Regions from separate parts of the Priestia sp. 53B2 genome, predicted to be linked through region 3. Evidence: riboswitches for the same ligand, from Rfam matches in the RefSeq annotation. Region 3 holds a riboswitch; each other region holds the start of a gene.
The links. A riboswitch is a leader RNA that binds a small molecule or an ion and turns the genes downstream of it on or off. The one in region 3 is predicted to bind cobalamin.
Positions count from the first base shown of each region.

Region 1: it holds a riboswitch for cobalamin, as region 3 does, so the genes downstream of both, ACN6NE_RS25220 ((2Fe-2S) ferredoxin domain-containing protein) here and nikA (nickel ABC transporter substrate-binding protein) in region 3, are expected to answer to the same signal.
Region 2: it holds a riboswitch for cobalamin, as region 3 does, so the genes downstream of both, ACN6NE_RS12545 (HoxN/HupN/NixA family nickel/cobalt transporter) here and nikA (nickel ABC transporter substrate-binding protein) in region 3, are expected to answer to the same signal.

Region 1 covers NZ_JBLZXA010000030.1:117,517-124,046, forward strand. The annotation lists gene cobJ (precorrin-3B C(17)-methyltransferase) at 1-1,532, opposite strand, end outside; gene ACN6NE_RS25220 ((2Fe-2S) ferredoxin domain-containing protein) at 1,546-1,926, opposite strand; cobalamin riboswitch at 2,027-2,206, opposite strand; cobalamin riboswitch at 2,325-2,503, opposite strand; gene ACN6NE_RS25225 (hypothetical protein) at 2,650-2,808, opposite strand; gene ACN6NE_RS25230 (M42 family metallopeptidase) at 3,122-4,159, opposite strand; gene ACN6NE_RS25235 (cation:dicarboxylate symporter family transporter) at 4,267-5,538, opposite strand; gene brnQ (branched-chain amino acid transport system II carrier protein) at 5,925-6,530, shown strand, end outside.
Region 2 covers NZ_JBLZXA010000015.1:59,187-65,716, reverse strand. The annotation lists gene ACN6NE_RS12560 (type 1 glutamine amidotransferase domain-containing protein) at 1-78, opposite strand, end outside; gene ACN6NE_RS12555 (DoxX family protein) at 384-806, shown strand; gene ACN6NE_RS12550 (M20 family metallopeptidase) at 876-2,039, opposite strand; gene ACN6NE_RS12545 (HoxN/HupN/NixA family nickel/cobalt transporter) at 2,269-3,066, opposite strand; cobalamin riboswitch at 3,200-3,382, opposite strand; gene ACN6NE_RS12540 (organic hydroperoxide resistance protein) at 3,488-3,907, opposite strand; gene ACN6NE_RS12535 (undecaprenyl-diphosphatase) at 4,060-4,653, opposite strand; gene ACN6NE_RS12530 (ABC transporter ATP-binding protein) at 4,800-5,732, opposite strand; gene ACN6NE_RS12525 (ABC transporter permease) at 5,734-6,417, opposite strand; gene ACN6NE_RS12520 (DUF418 domain-containing protein) at 6,454-6,530, opposite strand, start outside.
Region 3 covers NZ_JBLZXA010000018.1:25,259-31,788, forward strand. The annotation lists gene rluF (23S rRNA pseudouridine(2604) synthase RluF) at 1-46, shown strand, start outside; gene ACN6NE_RS13555 (TRM11 family SAM-dependent methyltransferase) at 83-1,036, opposite strand; gene ACN6NE_RS13560 (hypothetical protein) at 1,297-1,455, shown strand; gene ACN6NE_RS13565 (tautomerase family protein) at 1,623-2,012, shown strand; gene ftsZ (cell division protein FtsZ) at 2,372-3,376, shown strand; cobalamin riboswitch at 3,379-3,569, shown strand; gene nikA (nickel ABC transporter substrate-binding protein) at 3,713-5,254, shown strand; gene ACN6NE_RS13580 (GNAT family N-acetyltransferase) at 5,326-5,853, shown strand; partial or broken gene ACN6NE_RS13585 (CitMHS family transporter) at 6,167-6,530, opposite strand, start outside.

The DNA.
Region 1 (6,530 bases), on a different contig from region 3:
TTATGAAATCGCTCATTAGGATGACCTTTTTCTTTATATTCATGGACAATGTTCTCCACTATTTCAACAATGTCATCGGGCGCTATGCCTTCCGCCACAATTTGACCTGAATGCGCATTGCGTCCAACCGTTTTAGCTCCTAAAAATAAATCAAAAGCACCTTTTCTATAGACAATGCCGATATCTTCTTGAACAGCACCATAACAGGCCATACCGCATCCATTAATACCAAGCTTCAGCTCTTTTGGCATGTCCATTCCCCCAAGGCGTTTTTGTAATTCTTCCGTATGTGGAATAGCATCGCTTTTTTCTCCGTCACAAAAATCACACGCTTTGATTGTGAACACGTCTCCGACCGGAGATAGTAAAAAGGAAGCTGCTTGGAGCTTTTTAATAATCACGTCTGGCTGAGCCGTTGGAATTTGCAGTTTGATTTGATGGTCAGGTGTATACTCCATCGTACCTTTTTCACCAACAACTTCTGCTAGTGTGGTCATTTGAACAGGCGTGAATTTCTTATTTGCAAGTCCTGGACTAACCGCCACTTCGAAAATAGACTGTATTGACTGGTGTACGACCGCAGAAGTGGTTTCACCTAAAATTGCTTGAAGCGCTTCTTCTGCAAGAGCTCGTGAAGTTGCTTTTTCTTCTCTTGTGTCCTGAACTGCTTCAATAGCTGAAGCTGTTTGCTCTACAGTCTCTTCTTGATCGAGAGCCCATGGTTCTGCTTCTTTTCGAAGTCGCTGATGCGGTCTTAGCGGCTGCTCTGTTTGGTTGAGGGTATATTTCCGCTGATATCCTCGCGGTGTAATCATTAAATCGTCGTAAAAGAACGTAGATGAATTTCCGACAACAACGGTAGTCAGCATGCCTATTTCGTGGTTTAACATGTCTTTTAAGTTAGTCATTACGACTTCTTCACGGTCACGATAAGCGCTTTTCACAAGGCCAACAGGCGTATCAGGGGAACGGTACTTTAATAGAATTCTTTGTGCTTCAACAATTTGTCTTGTTCGTCTTCCGCTTTTTGGGTTGTAAAAAGCCACTACAAAATCTGCTTGTGCAGCTGCTTCAATTCTTTTTTCGATTAGCTCCCAAGGCGTAAGGTGGTCACTTAAACTAATCGTACAAGCATCGTGCATCACGGGCGCTCCAAGGAGAGATGCGCATGAATTAATAGCCGAAATGCCAGGAATTACTTCCAGCTCTACGCCCGTTTCTTTTTTCCAGCCTTTTTCAATCAACACTTCATACACAAGGCCTGCCATTCCGTATACTCCTGCATCTCCGCTTGAAATAACAGCTACGGTTTTTCCTGCTTCAGCTTGCTTTACAGCTTCTTGTGCACGGCTTACTTCTTCGGTCATTCCCGTACTAATAATTTGCTGATTCGTTAACAGTCCTTGAATTAGTTCCACATAGGTTTTATAACCGATGATCATATCACTTTCTTGAATGGCTTCTCTTGCTCGCTGTGTAATATGTTCAAAGCTTCCTGGCCCAAATCCAATAACTAACAGTTTACCTTTCATGCTAGCTCCTCCTTTATGCGTTACTTTTTACTTTGTCAATTCCTTCTATGGAGTCACTGTTTTCCGGAGAAACGAAACCGTTTTGATCATATTCATAGATAAGCGATTCCCTTATACTGCAGCCTCCTGCTAAATGCTCTTCGACAATTCGGTGAGCGACGGTTTCAGTGACCTGCTTGTACCAATCTCCTGAAGGATACACGATAGCTACTGGAGCATCTTTGCATCGTCCGTTACAGCGCGTACGCGTTGTATGAACCGTTTCATCCAAATCCAGTTCCGTCACCTTATTTCGAATAGCTTGCGTGGCTTCTTCTCCACCTTTTCTCATACAGCTGCTTCCATTACAAATCAATACGTGATGTTTTGTTCCATTTAAGTTCCACGTCGTCACACTCATCGCTCCTTTACTAAAAAAAGCGCCTCTATCAATGATAGAGGCGCAGAAAATTCAAACTAAGTTTTTGCACTTCCACCTATATCCCGTAGGGTAAGCTTCGCATTAGAAAAAGGCCGGTTTCCTGACTTCGATTCATCACTTGATTGCGCCTTCCCGAATACAGTGGCATATGCAATCAGCTCCTCTTCACAGTGGCGGGTACCGCGCTGGCTTCACACCAGACTTCCCATTTAACGCAATGTGAACATTGCGCACCTTTTTTGCACGATATGTAGTTTTACGCTACGAGAAAAACCCGCTTCGCTAATATGCGAGCGGGTAAAACGTCAGAATAAGAGTGTACACGAATGCCACTTTAAGCCAACGTCTTCCTTCCCGCTCCCCGGAGAAATAGAAACTTCACAATAAAGACAGGTCTCCTGACTTGTGTATCATTCTACTTGAGAACCTTCCCGTGATTTCTTCACAGTGGTTATACTCGTTCGTCCACACTTACAGTTGCGGGGACAGTACTGGCCTTTCACCAGTTTCCCTATTAAGCCTTCTTGGCATCTTTACTGTTGCTGTTTGATATATATGAACCTTTTAAACTATCAGAATAATAGAAGTAACTACCATATCATAGCGTACATTTTTTTTTATTTCAACTCTATTCTTTTCGGAAGATACAAGCATCTATAAAAAAACAAGAGCATAAAATCAGCTCTTGTTTTTTCATTATATAGCTACTAATGTTAAATGAGGATCATTATAATACACAACTTCTGAAAGGACTTTACAGCCATTTGTTTTAGCAAACGCTTCTCTCGCCTGCTTTTCAGTTTCAAATTCAAACATTTTCATTTCTTTTCCAGCATATACCGTCAGTACCCACATGAAAAGATTCGCCTCCGATTATTGTAGTGATCGCTATATCCACATTATGCCGAAACCATTTCCTTTTGAAAACCCATTCTACAAAACTTGTCACAAGAAACTTTTTAAAATTTAAAAACATTTTAACTTCTGTAAATGAACACAATGTACAAAAGGTTTAAGCAGTCCTCTTTAAAAAGGGTGCTTTTTTAACCAACTGTTGCTTCACCAGTAAAAAAATATATAGTATTTATTAAAAAAAGAAAGTACAGACATCACAATCCCGTCCTGCTCTTTATTTTGCATAAAAATACACTAATTAAATATTCCTCTCTTAAAGTAGAACCATGTTCGACTGCACATAGTGATAAAGAAGCTTATACGTATGGTTCAATGAATCTTGATGCGTTCTCTCAAACGCATGAGAAGAATCAATTCCTGGACCAATTAAGCCGTGTACGATATCGTGTCCGGCACGAATAGCAGCAGAAGCGTCTGATCCGTAAAACGGATAAATATCTAATTTGTACTGAATATCATGCTGCTTAGCTAGCTCCACCAAATGCTTTCTCAAACCATAATGATAAGGGCCACTTGAATCTTTTACACAAATAGATACGGTGTATTCATCGGTAGATTGTCCATCTCCCATAGCACCCATATCAACAGCTAAGTATTCTACTGTTTGAGGCGTAATGTTCGAATTTCCTCCGTATCCAATTTCTTCATTATTTGAAATGAGAAAGTGCGTAGTGTATGGCAGTTCGATCTGTTCTTCTTGAATTGTTTTCATGAGCTGAAGCAATAAAGCTACGCTTGCTTTATCATCGAGATGACGAGATTTAATAAAACCTCTTTTTGTTATTTCTATACGAGGATCAAACGAAACAAAGTCGCCGACTTCAATTCCAAGGCTGCGAACATCTTCTGCGCTATGTACTTTTTCATCCAGTCGAATTTCTATATTTTCTTGATTTCGCTCAGCTTTCCCTGCATCTTTATACACATGAACAGATGTTTGATGCATCAGGATGGTTCCTGTAAATACTTCTCCTGATGAAGTTTCAATTTCACAATATTCTCCTTCAATAGAATTGTAGCGAAATCCTCCAATCAAGTCGATTTTCAGACGCCCACTCGGTTTGATTTCTTTTACCATAGCACCTAATGTATCGACATGAGCCGTCAGCATGCGGTGGTGATCTGTATCTTTACCGGGAATAGTAGCGACTAAGCCTCCTTTTCGATTGCGATACGTTTGAATATTTAGCTCTTTTACATAGTCTTCGACAAATGAAATCACCTTTTCTGTATTTCCAGAAGGACTGGGAATCGAAACAAGCTTTTTAATTAACTGAACAGTTTCCGTCATTATGACACTTCCTTTGTCTCTCATTTCTTTTATTTTACCATATGTTTCAAAAAAGATAACAGGCAGCTCCAAACAAAAAAGCCGGGCAGCTGCCCGGCTTTTTTGTTTTAAGCTATGTTTGATTTCTTTAATTCATTTATATAATTTAATGATTTTTGCTTATCAAACTCGCCTTCTGACTTGGACATTACAATTGCAGCTAAAGCATTTCCTACTACGTTAACTGTGGTACGCATCATATCAAGAATGCGGTCAATTCCTGCAATAAATGCCATGCCTTCAAGAGGGAAGCCCATAGATTCAAGTGTAGCAAGTACAACTACAAACGATGCCCCTGGTACACCAGCCATTCCTTTTGAGGTTAACATTAGCACAAGAAGGAGCTGAATTTGATCCATAATGGAAAGGTCGATGCCGTACATTTGAGCAATAAACAGCGATGCCAGCGCCTGATAAATGGTTGAACCATCTAAGTTAAACGTGTAGCCTGTTGGAATGACAAACGATGTAACCGACTTAGAACAACCGAAGTCTTCCATCTTTTTGATAAGAGATGGTAAAACCGCTTCTGAACTTGCCGTTGTAAAAGCAAGAAGCAGCTCGTCTTTTAACACTTTTAGCAGCGTAAACATGCTTGTTCCAGCCATTTTAGCAATAATTCCAAGAACCACAAGCACAAAGAAAATCATGGTGAAGTAAACGGCGAACACTAATTTTCCTAATGGAAGAAGTGATCCGACACCAAACTTTATAATATTAACACCAATAAGTGCAAATACACCTACTGGAGCAAATTTCATCACCAAATTAGTTACCCAAAACATTGCATCCAAGACGCCTTCAAAAAAGGCTAAAACAGGTTTTCCTCTCTCTCCAATCGAAGCTACGCCTACACCAAACAGTACGGAAAATAAAATGATTGGTAAAAGATCGCCTTCTGCTACCGATTGAAAGACGTTTGTCGGAACAATATGAAGAAGCTCCTGAGCAACCCCTGTACTTTCAGACGTTTTTGCCGTTGCCTCATATTGAGAAATATCGCTTTTTTCAATATGTCCTATATCAACCCCTGCACCAGGGTGGAATAAGTTCGCGGCAATAATCCCCACTACAATCGCAATGGTTGTAACAATTTCAAAATAAAGAATTGTTTTTCCGCCAAGCTTACCTAATTTTTTGATGTCGCCCACTCCTGCGACCGCTACGATTAATGCTGAAATCACAATCGGTACGACAATCATCTTAATTAAATGAATAAATATGTCTCCAACCGGCTGTAAAATAGAAATGGCCGTATCGCTTCCGTAAAAGATAGCACCTACAGCTACGCCTAAAATCAGTCCAATTAGAATCTGAGTTGCTAGACCTAACCTTTTCACTTTCTTGCTCCTTTCGCACAGTTGACTTTCACCCATTGAGCATATGCGGTTCAACGAACCGTGTATAAATATACACCCTTACAGCATCTTATGTAAACAGCTCTTTACTAAAAAAATGTAAGAACGCACATGCAAATTTTTAAAACTTACAGTTCTGTTTTATCATATCAAATGATTGTTGTATACCGAGATTTTTTCGCTGCTTATTTTTCTATTTTTGCTATTTCAGCGAATAAATTAAAAAAATAAAATTTTATATTGAAATATGCATTTTAGGTTAGTATAATACGATACATGTTTATTTTTATTATTCGAATATAAAATTCTGAAAATTTTAATTATTCAACACGATAATAAAAAGCATTTATAATTTTGGAGGTTTTAACGTGTCAAACAAAGTTCCTTTTTCATTTATAGTGGTTATTGGCTTTATGCTTTTTGCCCTATTCTTCGGTGCAGGTAATTTAATTTTCCCTGCGATGTTAGGTCAATCTGCTGGAAGCAATATTTGGTCAGCAAACGCTGGATTTTTAGTAACGGGTGTAGGTCTGCCTCTTCTAGGCGTTCTCGCATTTGGTTTTTCCGGAAAAGAGGATCTACAGTCTTTAGCTAGTCGCGTACATCCGGCTTTCGGTATTATCTTTACTACGATTTTATACTTGGCAATCGGACCGCTTTTTGCGATGCCAAGAACGGGAAGTGTTTCTTTTGAAATTGGCGTTAAGCCTTTTTTATCAGAAAATTCAGGTCACCTTCCTCTTATCATTTTCACAGTAATTTTCTTTACAATTACGTGCTTTTTTTCGCTAAATCCCGCGAAAATTGTCGATTTAGTAGGAAAAGTTTTAACACCTATTAAATTAACGTTTATTGGAATATTGGTAATTGTAGCCGTTGTGAACCCGATTGGAAAATTCGAAGCGCCAAGCGAAGCTTATACAACACACGCATTTTTTAAAGGCTTTCAAGAAGGCTACTTAACAATGGATACA
Region 2 (6,530 bases), on a different contig from region 3:
CATCACTGGATACCATAGTTCTAGATCTTCAAAGTCTGCACTAACAAGCGCAATAACTCTTTTATTTTCTAAGCGCATCGTAACACCTCCGCCATCAGTATAGCATGTTGGAGAATAAGATTGAAAATAAGGTACTAACTTGTACATAATTAAAGGATTTTTCAAGTGCCCTTCAGAAAATTTTTGTATGCCAAATGGTCTAATTTTATATTTTTACTTGACTGGGGACAAACATCACACTACAATGTGTAGTGTGATGTTCATAATGTTGTAAAATTATCCAAATCAGAAAAACTTTCTGATTTAATTGCTACGTTTATTTTTTCGGGCTTTTACACTACATAACGTAGTGTTTTTCAAATACACTTAAAGGAGGAAGTAAAGTGAATAAAAACGTCGAAATTGGTTCACTTATTATTCGTTTAGTATTAGGTTTTACATTTTTAGTACACGGCTTTCAAAAATGGCAAGGCGGGATTGAAAATACAGTAGGGTTCTTCGACAGCTTAGGAATCCCTGGTTTCATGGCATATATTGTTGCAACCATTGAACTTGTAGGTGGGGTTCTTATTATTCTTGGTCTAGCAACAAGAGTTGTAGCTGCTTTATTTGTAGCAGTTATGCTTGGCGCTATTTTTACAGCCAAGCTTAAAAGCGGATTTGTAGGCGGCTTTGAGTTTGATATCGCCTTAATTGCCATGTCTGCTCACTTGTTCCTTGCAGGAAGTCAATTCCTTGCTCTTGATGCAGTGGTATTCAAAAAGAAAGAAACTGCCTTTTCTCTTCAAGAAGAAAGCAGTAAATAAAAAAAGAAAGCTTATACTCTCCCAATATAAGCTTTCAGATTAGTCCCCGCCGTTTGAGGCGGGCTTTTTTTATATTTGCAGCAGCAAATTCGCAAATAAAGAAGAACGCTCGGACAACGTATCAATTTGAATATGTTCATATTCCGCATGTATTCCTTTTCCGCATGCTCCTAACCCATCCAACGTGGGAACGCCAATGGCCGCTGTAAAATTGCCATCACTTCCGCCTCCAACAGCTGCTTCTTCTAATTTCATGCCCAGTTTGGCCGCGATTGACTGAGCGCATTCAAATAACTCTTCCGTTTGTTTAGACTTGACCATCGGAGGACGATTCATGCCTCCCGTTACTTCGAGCTTAATCCCTTTTAAAATGGGTGTTAAATTCAAAATAATATCCGTCATACGTTTTGCTTCTTCTTCTGTAGAAACACGTAAATCCACGTGCGCTTCTGCATATTCCGGCACTACATTTGTACCGCTGCCTCCCGTAAATGTCCCAACGTTCACCGTTGTACCTTTTTCATAATCTGTTAAGCCCTGCAAGAAAATCACTTGGCGCGCCAGCTCTTCAATCGCATTGATTCCTTCTTTGTGGTGATTACCCGCGTGTGCTGCTCGTCCCCATACTTTTACGGTGAAAATTCCCGCTCCTTTGCGCGACGTTTTTAACGCACCTGAACCCGCCACCGCCGGTTCCGCTACTAGCACTGCTTCACTTCTTTGCGCTTCTTCTTCAATGTATTTTTTAGAAGAAATTGACCCAATCTCTTCATCCGAATTGCAGAAAAACACAATTTTTTTATCGAGCGATAAGCCAAGCTCTTGAATCGCTTTAATCGCCCATATAGATTGTACAATGCCGCCTTTCATGTCTAAAATTCCCGGACCATACAGCTTGTTTCCCTCTGTTCTTAGACTCAGCCTTCCCTTTTCCCATACCGTGTCAAAGTGACCGATAATTAAAAGCTGCTTTTCTCCTTCTCCAATCGTAAATTTCAAATGGTTTCCTACTTCTTTTTCTTCTATGATTTCGTATCCTACCCCTAACCGTTTATGAAACAGCTGCGTTAAATACATTCCACACTGATCTACTAACTCTTTACTGTAGGACGGTGATTCTTTTTTCACAAATCCAACTAGATCTTCAAGCATCTCTTGTTCGTGTTCTTTTAAATAACTAAACACGCTTTGTTCTACCATTACCTGACTCAAATCAATTCCTCCTCCAAACAACCCCTGCTGCTTGCATTAAATGCTTTTATTTATCGTACGTATAACTATGTTCTACGTTTCACATAACGACCTTAAATTATCCTTAATTATAATGGTTTTCAGACAATTTTCCATCCTTTAAATACAGATAATACTTTAACTTATTCATAACCGACCCAAAATAGCCATAAACTTCAACAAATTCATACAAAAAAGCTTCAATCTTTAACAGATTAAAGCTTTCGTTTGACTAATTGACATTTATTTTAATATTTTTCCCTTTTGACTTCACACTCACAAAAACAAACATAGACACTAAAAAAATAAACAGAATAACGCCAACCATTTCAAAGTTTACTTCGGCCCATGGGTTAAAGAAAGTGAATGCTAAATAGAACGACACACCATACGCGAGAACAACAATAACCCAGCCCATCAAGCGGGAAGCAGATTGTCCAAATTTACTCAATTCATTCACCATTTTATGTACAATCATCGAATCGATTGTATCTGTCAGCATCATACCAAACATAAACACTAGTCCTAACAAAAGCGGCGTATACTTGCCTGCGTTCCCTACAGCTAGAGACCACACGGCCGTTTGACTGACCGTTTCGGCTGCTAAAGCGAACAATGCTCCTACAAGAATAATTAAAAAAGGATTCGTTGTTCCTTTTGCGATTTTCGGAATAAACTTTCCTTTTAACCCACTCAGCTGAAACTCTTCCTCTTTATTTTTGGTTCGAAGCAAATGATATGTGTTTAATGTCCCGATTAGAAAGAGAGAGATAATGGATACCCAAGATGCAAAATGATCGAAATACGATGGAAACGTAAAATTCTTCATCACCACGCCCAGCACCCCGGCCGTGACGGCCACCATTCCTCCGTGACCTAGTGAAAACAGCGTTCCGACCCACGGGGCAAAACGGCTGCCCATTCGCCAATTATATCGAGTCTGGCCATCAATAAAAGCTAAGTGATCTGCATCCAATCCGTGCCTGATTCCTAATAAAAAGACAAGTAAAAAAACTGATAAACCTTCCATTTCCTACACTCCTTTTTTTAAAATAAAACGTAAAAAAGCCTCAATTCTATAGAAATTGAGGATGTGTCGGCATATGAAAATAAACAGCAATTGCTCACTGCGTACCTTGATACACCGCCTCTTTCCTAGAAGAGTCAAGTGTACAGAATAGGTAGGTCTCCTGGCTTGAGATCATCATTTTCTACCGCCTTCCTCGTTTTGAGTGACAATAAGATAGAAAACTCCCTGCTTACAGTGGCTGGACCGCTCGAGATTTGCACTCGATTCCCTGTTACCTCTTACGCTATGTAAGAGCACCTAAACTGTGCGAATGATTCATTTTCCTCCTCATTATACTAGTACCGCTTACAAATGAATAGAGAAAATTCAAATAAAAAAGCCCTGCTAAGCTTTACATGCTTAGCAGGGCTTTTTAAAGAAATTAAACTACTTCTACCGTTACGTCTACATTACCGCTGATTGCTTTTGAATACGGGCAGTATGAGTGAGCTAGGTCTACGTATTTTTTCGCTGTTTCTAAATCTAAGCCTTCGATATGAGCTTCAAGCGCTACTCCAATTTTCACTCCTTGATCAGCTTTATCAGGAAGCAGCTGAACAGTAGCTTTTACTTCACTGCTTTTGATTTCTACGTTATGTTTTTTCAACATAAATTCTAACGCGCTGTTGAAACAAGCACTGTATCCAGCTGCAAACAGCTGCTCTGGGTTTGTTGCTGTTGTTGCTTCTCCACCAAGCGCTGGAGGTGTTGCAACGTCTAAGTTAAAGATGTTATCTAAAGAGTGAACTTCTCCTGTTCTTCCACCTGTGTTAACGACTGTTGTTTCATATAAAGCTTTCATGTATAAACCTCTCCTCTTTTTCATTAATTTTATTAAAAGTTTTTTATTTATCGTTTCTGTAATTTAATTGTACACAATTTAATTTTAAAAAACAAGTATTAAATACATTAAAAATTTCCCAATAAAAAAAGCCGCGTATTTGCGACTTTTTCTTAATAATATTGAGACTGTTTGTCATAAGCAGATTTTCGAAAAATAGACAAGTTAGTAATAGTCCTCATCAGTTTCGTATTAAAAATAACATAATGAATAAACAGCGCCAGCACGCAGCCTAAAACGGCTCCTGTTAACACATCGAATGGATAATGAACGCCAACCCATACACGTGAAAAGGCAATGAGTACGCCCATGACAACCCACATGCGCCCTGAACGTTTGAAATGCAGCCAAATGGTAAAAGTGATAACTAATGCAGATGTAGCATGATCGCTTGGAAATGAAGAATTTGCGGCGTGATCAATAAGCTGATTCACGTGGTGAGAGATAAACGGACGATCTCGATAAGCAAATAAACTAATCACTTTATTGATAATGACTCCTGTGGCACAAGCACATAAAGCTTGAAATGCTACAACACGGCTGCCGTTTTTATTAATAAGTAAAAATAAGCCGAGTAAAACGATAAGTACATACTGGGCATAATCTGCAAAGAATACCATCAGCGAATCTAGAGGCTTTACGTGTGAGGCATACTGATTCACCGCGTGGAAAATGGTATAATCTACTGAATTGATAGCTGATAACATAATCGAAATCCTTTCTTATTTTTAAATGTCATTAGCTATCTTATCAGTTTCTTGAGAAAATGAACATGTTTTTGTCAGAAGCTTCCTAACTGGTATTTATAAATAATGTATTCAGGCTGAGTAGTAAACCAACGGTCTTTCGCCCATTAACTCACCTGTGAGTGATCCACAATATTTTTTTGCAAAAAGATTTCTTCTAAAGAAGGTTCTTCGACGTGAACTTGATAAATGTCGATGCCGCATTGAATTAATTCGCGAATAATAAGAGGAATATTTCTTTCTTTTTGAAGCATCACTTTTGTGTACATGTGATGGTATTCAACTTCGGGACTCAACGTACGGAAAAACTGTTGAATGTATTCTTTGTGACTGTTTGGATAAGGATCATGTTTGATCATCACCGTTTTTTTCGCTTGATATTGAAAGCGCAGCTCTTCCATTGTACCTTCTATTAAAATGACCCCATTTTTCATAATTGCTACACGTGTACAAATCTTCTCGACTTCATTTAAATTATGAGACGTCATAAAAATCGTCTTGCCTTGATTTTGAAGTTCTCTTATTAGTTCATGAATGCGAAGAGCAGATTCAATATCTACTCCAGAAGTTGGTTCATCTAAAAAGATAAGATCTGGGTCTGTTACAATTGCTTGAGCAATTCCTAACTTCTTTTTCATTCCAAATGAAAACTTTCCAACTTTCTGATGGTCATGTCCTTCTAACCCTACTTTCTTCAGTACATTACTACAGTGTTCTTTCGAAAAACGATGGCCGTTTATCTTTAAAAAATAGCGCAAATGATTGAGCGCTGTCATCTCATCATAAAAGTTAGCATAGTCAGGAAGCACACCTATTTTCTTCTGAAGCTCTAAATCAATATCACTCTGTCCCAGCAGCGTAAATTCTCCCGCTGAAGGAAATGAAACGCCGGTAAGCATATTAATAAAGGTAGACTTTCCTGCTCCATTTCTTCCTAAAAACCCGTAAATTTCTCCTTGTGGTATCTGTAAATTAATACCGTTAACAACTGTTGTAGATCCATATTTTTTAGTTAATTTACTTGTTTCAATAGCATACATATTATACTTCTCTCCTTTTAAAACTCCAAAGTGCCGTACATAAACAAAGTGCTGCAAAAATAAGAAGAACTGGTAGGTACCCTTTCTCCAGCTCTAAATAGTAGTAGGGCGTTACATACTTAAACCATGCAATATATTCTTTTGAGGAAAACATGCTCCATTCACTCAGTACCGGTAAAACAAGCGATAAAATAATCGATAAAAACATGGTATGAGTTGGATTTGGCATCAAAGCTGAAAGCATTAATACAAATGAAATCATACACATAGTGAATAGTAGGCACTCTAAAAATGTAAAAAAAGAAAAATGATGCGAAATAAACGCAATCAGTAGAAAAGAAATAGAGATACAAACAAGCCAGAAACAACAAATACCTAAGAATTTTCCTAATACAATACGCTCTCTTGATGTTTTGGTAACTAAAAATCTAGCTGTTCTTGTTTTAATTTCTTGATTAATAACATTATGAGAAAGACTTGAAATAAATAAAGGTCCGAACCCGAGAAGCATCAGCAAAATTCCACCGTTAGCTCCATCTTGAATTTGTGCACTTGTCAATTGACCTCCAAATTGGCTAACTACATAAGCTATTCCATAGGAAGCACCGCATACGATTAAAATAACGATAATTGATTTAATACTTTTAAATAAGCTTTGAAACTCTTTTATACTAATGGCCCACATTTTAAAAATCTCCTTTTTACATAAGTTTGACCGCTATCATCCAACAAAAGGATGATTTACTTCTGTCGGTAAAGCTTTTTTCTCTTTTGGCTTTCCACTCCAAGAAAAATTTG
Region 3 (6,530 bases):
TACGCAGCTATTCAAAGAATTAGACTATGAACCTAAAGAGTGGTAAATCAAAAGACACCAGCCTGTTAGACTGGTGTCTTTTTTATTCGCATACAACTACTTGTCTAGAAAATACGCTTTTGCGCGCTACGCAGCGATCTGAAATAGAAAAGCCAGCTTCATGAATCATATGGTCAATCGTATCTACTGTAATCACGACTACTTTATCCGCAAAGCGGCGAGCGTGTTTTAAAATAGAAAGCTGATCTTCAGGCGTCGCGTGGGTGTAGAGATTGTAAGGCATGTCGATGATAGCTACATCATAGTGAGTTGTAACATCTGAAATCGGTCCAGTTTTGACATCACCGCTTAAGCCGAAATGCGCAATATTTTCACGAGATCCGTCGGTCACAAGTGGATTGATATCGCGTCCTACAATATCAATGCCCATTGAAAGGGCTTCTACAAGGACTGTACCGATACCGCAGCATGGATCAATCGCTTTGATTCCTTCAGGGTTTGGAACGGCAATGTTAGCTACAGCTCTTGCAAGACGGGTACTGAGTGCTGTAGAGTATTCACGCGGTTTCTTCAAATGATGCAGCCATACCGCTTCGCTTTTTTGATATTTCCCAAAATACCAGCGTCCTTCAAATGGAACAATGCCAAACAAATGGTCAGGGTTGTGCAAGTCTGCTTCTGCTACAAAATTCCAACCCACATCACGTTCAATAGCACGCTGACCTTTATAACTTATTTTTTGATCTTTTTCCAAGTCATTAATTTTCATGAAAATGAGTTTAAATGTTTTGTCTCCAAGGTCAATATCTTCTACTTGCTTACAAATATCTGCAAGGTCATCTGATTCATACATAATATCTAATCGCTCTTTGATAAAAGGGCTTCTGCTTGGATCAAGTTTAACGGCACTTTTTATGATAGGTTTCTCAGTTTCAATTTCAAAAAGAGAGCGTCTCTCTAATTGACATAGTGAGAGTTCCTCTTCGCTGCATGCGTATGTGTAGATATACTGAGGCAGCTGCGTATGGTTATTCAATATCGTATCATCCTTTATCGTATCTAATTATCCTTCTTCTCAAACAATAGCGAGAAAAGAAGAGAAAAGCAACGAATTTAAATATATTTGGCCGTGAATACTAAATTGAAGTGCTACATAGTCCACTTATTTGACAAAACATGCTAAAATAACTGGTGATAACCTGCATGTGCTGCTGTCTATACAAAAGAACTGGATCAAGGTTTCTCAAAAATCATTTACACACTGCTGACATTTTGATGAATAGGAGAGGCTACGTGATGTCTAAAAGTGATCATGAAAAGCAACAGATGAGTCGGGCTGATATGAAAAAACAAGCCAAAACATCCTCGCAAAACCTCGTGATGAACGTACTCATTGCCATTGTATCTGTATGTATTTTAGCTCTTATTATAAATGTTTTTGTACTAATGAAATGAGCCGTTATGCTGCTCATTTCTTTTTATTAGGTTCAGCTTTTATTGAAGCGTTTGAGGTCTCTTTCACTAGAGAGCACATTGTGAATAGCATATCTTTTTTTAACAAACGATAGTTGTGATATGATGAAGCAATAATACATTAGACAAAAAGCTGGAGGTTACTTAGTATGCCATTACTTAGATTTGATGTAATAGAAGGAAGAGATGAAAAAGAGTTAAAAAAACTGCTAGACGCTGCTCACCGAGCGATGCTAGAAGCCTTTGGCGTGCCAGAACGCGATCGTTATCAAATTGTACATCAGCATCCTGCTCATGAAATGATTATTGAAGATACAGGTCTAGGCTTTGAGAGAAGCAAGGATTTGGTTATTATAAGTGTAACGAGTAAACAGCGGACAGAAGAGCAAAAGCAAGCTCTTTACAGATTAATTGTAAAAGAGCTTGGAGAGAGCTGCGGCATTCAGCCAAACGACATTATGATTTCGATTGTTGAAAACGGTAATGCTGACTGGAGCTTTGGCATGGGAGAAGCTCAATTCTTAACTGGAAAATTATAAAACGGTTTATTATCTAGAGAAGCCCTTATTTCTAAGGGCTTTTTCTCATTTTGTCTATAAAAATATTATTCTCTTAGTCACATCTTACTCAAAATTAAATACAGACATCTGTCAAATGAATGATACAATAAGCTTATATGCCGTTTTGAGTGGAAAAACCATAAAAGAGTTCGGCGTACTAATTTTAGAACAACAATAAATTTACATAAAGATGTAAAGTTTTAAAGGTTAAAAGAGAAGTGTATAAAATCTGTAAAACAAAAGAACAGTTACGCGTTAAACATAGGAGTAAAAGGTTCTTCACGTGTTTTTTCGGATAATAAGAGAAAGTAATTTTGATCATTGAGGAGGAACTTAGAATGTTTGGATTTGATGCAGATGTATCGCCACTAGTGCGAATTAAAGTAATTGGAGTCGGTGGTGGAGGAAATAACACCGTTAACCGTATGATTGAACACGGTGTACAAGGAGTAGAATTTATCGCCGTTAATACGGATGCTCAGGCGCTTAACTTATCTAAAGCAGATGTGAAAATGCAGATTGGTGCGGCATTAACGCGAGGATTAGGTGCAGGAGCTAATCCAGAAGTGGGAAGAGAAGCAGCCGAAGAAAGCAGAGAACAAATTCAAGAAGTACTGCAAGGCGCAGATATGGTATTCGTAACAGCTGGCATGGGCGGAGGAACCGGCACTGGAGCAGCTCCGGTTATTGCCCAAATTGCCCGTGAACTAAATGCTTTAACAATTGGAGTAGTCACTCGCCCGTTCAAGTTTGAAGGAAATAAACGTACAAAGCAAGCAGTAGGCGGTATTACTGCGATGAATGAATCGGTAGATACCCTTATTGTGATTCCAAACGACCGCTTGCTTGAAATTGTCGATAAAAAGACGCCTATGCTTGAAGCATTCCGTGAAGCAGATAATGTTCTTCGCCAAGGTATTCAAGGTATTTCAGATTTAATCGCTGTTCCGGGGCTGATTAACCTTGACTTTGCTGATGTAAAAACAATCATGTCTAATCAAGGATTTGCGCTTATGGGTATCGGACGAGCTTCCGGATCAGACCGGGCAATTGAAGCAGCGAAAAAAGCGATTTCTAGTCCGCTGCTAGATGCATCGATTGATGGGGCAAGAGGTGTGCTGTTGAACATTACGAGCGGCAGCAGCCTGAGTCTTTACGAAGTACAGGAAGCAGCAGATATTGTCACGTCTGCTTCTGATCAGGACTTAAATATGATTTTTGGGTCTGTGATCAATGAAGATTTAAAGGACGAAATGATGGTAACCGTTATTGCCACTGGATTTGATGATGAAGATGTTTCACCATCAGCTTCTACTTCTAGAGTTTCAAGAGCACGCTACTAAATTAAATAACCAGCTTTTATGGTGGCAATTGTTTTTCAATTGCCTTAAAAGGGAATCCGGTGAAAATCCGGAGCGGTCCCGCCACTGTAACAAGGAGCCTTATGCCAAAAAGCCACTGTCTATTTAGAGACGGGAAGGCGGTATAAGGCGATGACTTGAAGCCAGGAAACCTGCCATAAATCGCAGCACACAATAACCTACGAGGATAGGGAGGTGTTTTGGCAGAATCAAAAATAAGATAAACAAGGGATACGTTTATCTAGATTTGTTGTGAAGACAAGCACTTCTTTTTAGAAGTGCTTTTTTTGTGTATTAAAATAGAAGGTGGAAAAATCAATGATAAATAATAAAAAACTCGTATCTATGATATTTCTTGTGTTACTTTGCCTCACTGCTTGCGCTCCTAATGAAGAGAGCATAAGTATAAAAGAAAGAAAGAAAACGGATAAAAGTGTGACATTTTTATTTAATTTTACACCTGCAACCCTTGATCCTCATACCGATGATGATTATACGGCAGTCCGTGCAGGAGTGGGGGAAACGCTTGTCAAAATCAGCGACGATTTAAAAATAAAGCCTTGGCTTGCTGAAAAGTGGGAAACGAAAGATAACGGCCTTACATGGACATTTACGATAAGAAAGAACATCACGTTTCAAAATGGAAAAGCGCTGGATGCAAATGCCGTGAAGTCTTCTCTTCAAAGAGCAATAGACCAAAGCTATGCAATGAGAAACGCTTTAAAAATCAAAGAAATGAAAGCGAACGGTCACACCCTGACAATTACGTTAAAAGAACCAATGCCTAAATTCCCTTCTGAATTAGTGCATCCAAACACAGCCATTATAGACGTTAATGCTTCTCATATAGCTAAGAAGCCCATTGGCACGGGTCCATTTCACGTCTTGTCTTTTGATCAAGGAAATCAAGTGAAATTAGAAAGGTATGAGGATTATTGGAATGGAAAAGTGAAATTGAAAAACGCGACTTTTGCATTTAACGAAGATGCTAATGCGCGAGTTGCTGCTCTTCAATCTGGAACAGCCGATATTATTTATCGCCCGCCTTTAGAAAGTTTGGGCACTTTACAAACAGATCCGTCTTTTAAGGTAAGTGGAGTACCTAGTGTACGTACTCATTTATTACTTTATAATCAAACCAATGACGCATTAAAAGACGAAAATGTAAGAAAAGCTATCGATACCTTACTGAACCGAAAAGAAATTGTCAGCAGCATAATGAACAATCAAGCGGCATCGGCTCGAAGTCCATTTTTACCCCAATTTCCTTTTGCTGATAATACTACTAATGAGCAAAGAGGTATGACATCTGCTAAAAAATATTTAGAGAAAGCAGGCTATCAAATCAAAAATGGCAAAGCAATCAAAAATGAAAAGCCATTATCGCTCTCTCTTGTCACATACAGCTCTCTTCCAGAACTTCCTTTGATTGCTCAGCTTATACAGTCTAATGCGAAAGAGTTAGGAATTACTATTAAGATTCATCTCGTTGAGGACAGCGATGAATATTTAATGGCAAAAGACGATTGGGATTTAGCACTGTACAGTCTTATCACTGCCCCTAGAGGAGATGCAAGCTATTATTTAAGTACGAACTATTTGCCGGGCGGTGGTTTAAATGCCAGCCGGATTAATGATGATAAGCTAACAAAAATGATTCAGCAGTTAAATTCAACCGTAGATGACGCAAAGCGAGATCAGTTAGCTAAGCAAGCAACCGCTTTGATTAATGGGGAAATGCTGGCATCATCGATTGTACATCCAAACATTGTTGTTGCTTATAATCAAAAAGTGAAAAACTGGACAACAAATCCAAGCGAGTATTATATGCTGACTCAGCATTTAGATGTAACGCCGTAGTCAATATTGTGTTGTTCCTATAGGAAAAAGAGAAAGTATACAATGATAGATAAAAGGATGTGACAGTAAACGTGCAAGAAGTACAAATGTATCAAATTAAAGAAGTAAAAGAAAAGGATGCTGAAGTGATTCAGTTTGTCATGAATATGCGGAATGAGCTATTTCCTATGCTGGAAAAAAATCAGCTTCCTGTGGATTTGCTTCATTTTAATGAACATTATGTTCAAGCGAAAGGCGCTGCTTTTTTTGCAGCTGTCACAGAAAATCAACAAGTAGTTGGAACAATTGGTTTATACGCTTACGATGGAAGGTTTCATGCATTAAAAAAGCGATATGAACATAAAACTGCAGCCGAGATTGTAAAATGCTATGTCGATCCAGCATACCGGCGTCTAGGCATTGGACAGCAGCTGTTAAAGGCAGTGGAACAATTTGCTCAAAATCATTTTTATGACACGTTGTATCTGCATACTCATCCTTTTTTACCGGGGGCTATCCCATTCTGGACTTCACAAGGTTTTATCGAAAGGGTTGCTGAACAGGATGAGCCATGGAATACGCTGCACATGGACAGAAAAATAGAACCGGTTATAATGTAACGAGATCATACATTAATTACCATAGAATCTGTATACGAGCTCATGCTATAATGAACGTAACTTACATTTATAGCCTGTAGGGCAAGTCCTTACAGAAAAGAACCACGTTTCGAATTGGCTGAAACGTGGTTTTTTTCTATGAAAAATAAATAACAAAATATTTTTAAAAATATATATGAAATCGCTTTCAAAATGATGAAATATATTATATAATTATTAGTGTTGTGTTGTACTTTGTTAGTGTTAAATCAATATCCTACATGTGTGAGCCGATTGCCTTATGGTAGTCGGCTTCCTTTTTTATGGTAGGAGTCTAAAGGGAAATAGCATTCGTTAAAATGGCTGTAATTGTCATGACAATAGTTGTCCCAAAGGCCCACTTAAAAAGAAACTTTTGATGCTCCCCGAAATCTACTTCAACCAGCCCAATCAGAATGAAAGTAGCGGGTACTAAAGGAGATAGAGGAAACCCAGTTGTGGAATGTCCCAATAAAGCTGCTCGTCCTATTTCTACAGGGTCTACACCAAAATTAGCTGCTGTATGGCTAATAACAGGTAAAATGCCAAAGTAATAAGCATCAGGTGAAAATATAAAGCTAAGAGGAAGGCTCGTTATTGCTACAACTAAGGGAAGGTGAGAGCCTAGCCATTCAGGAGTGAGGCTGACAATGGTATTA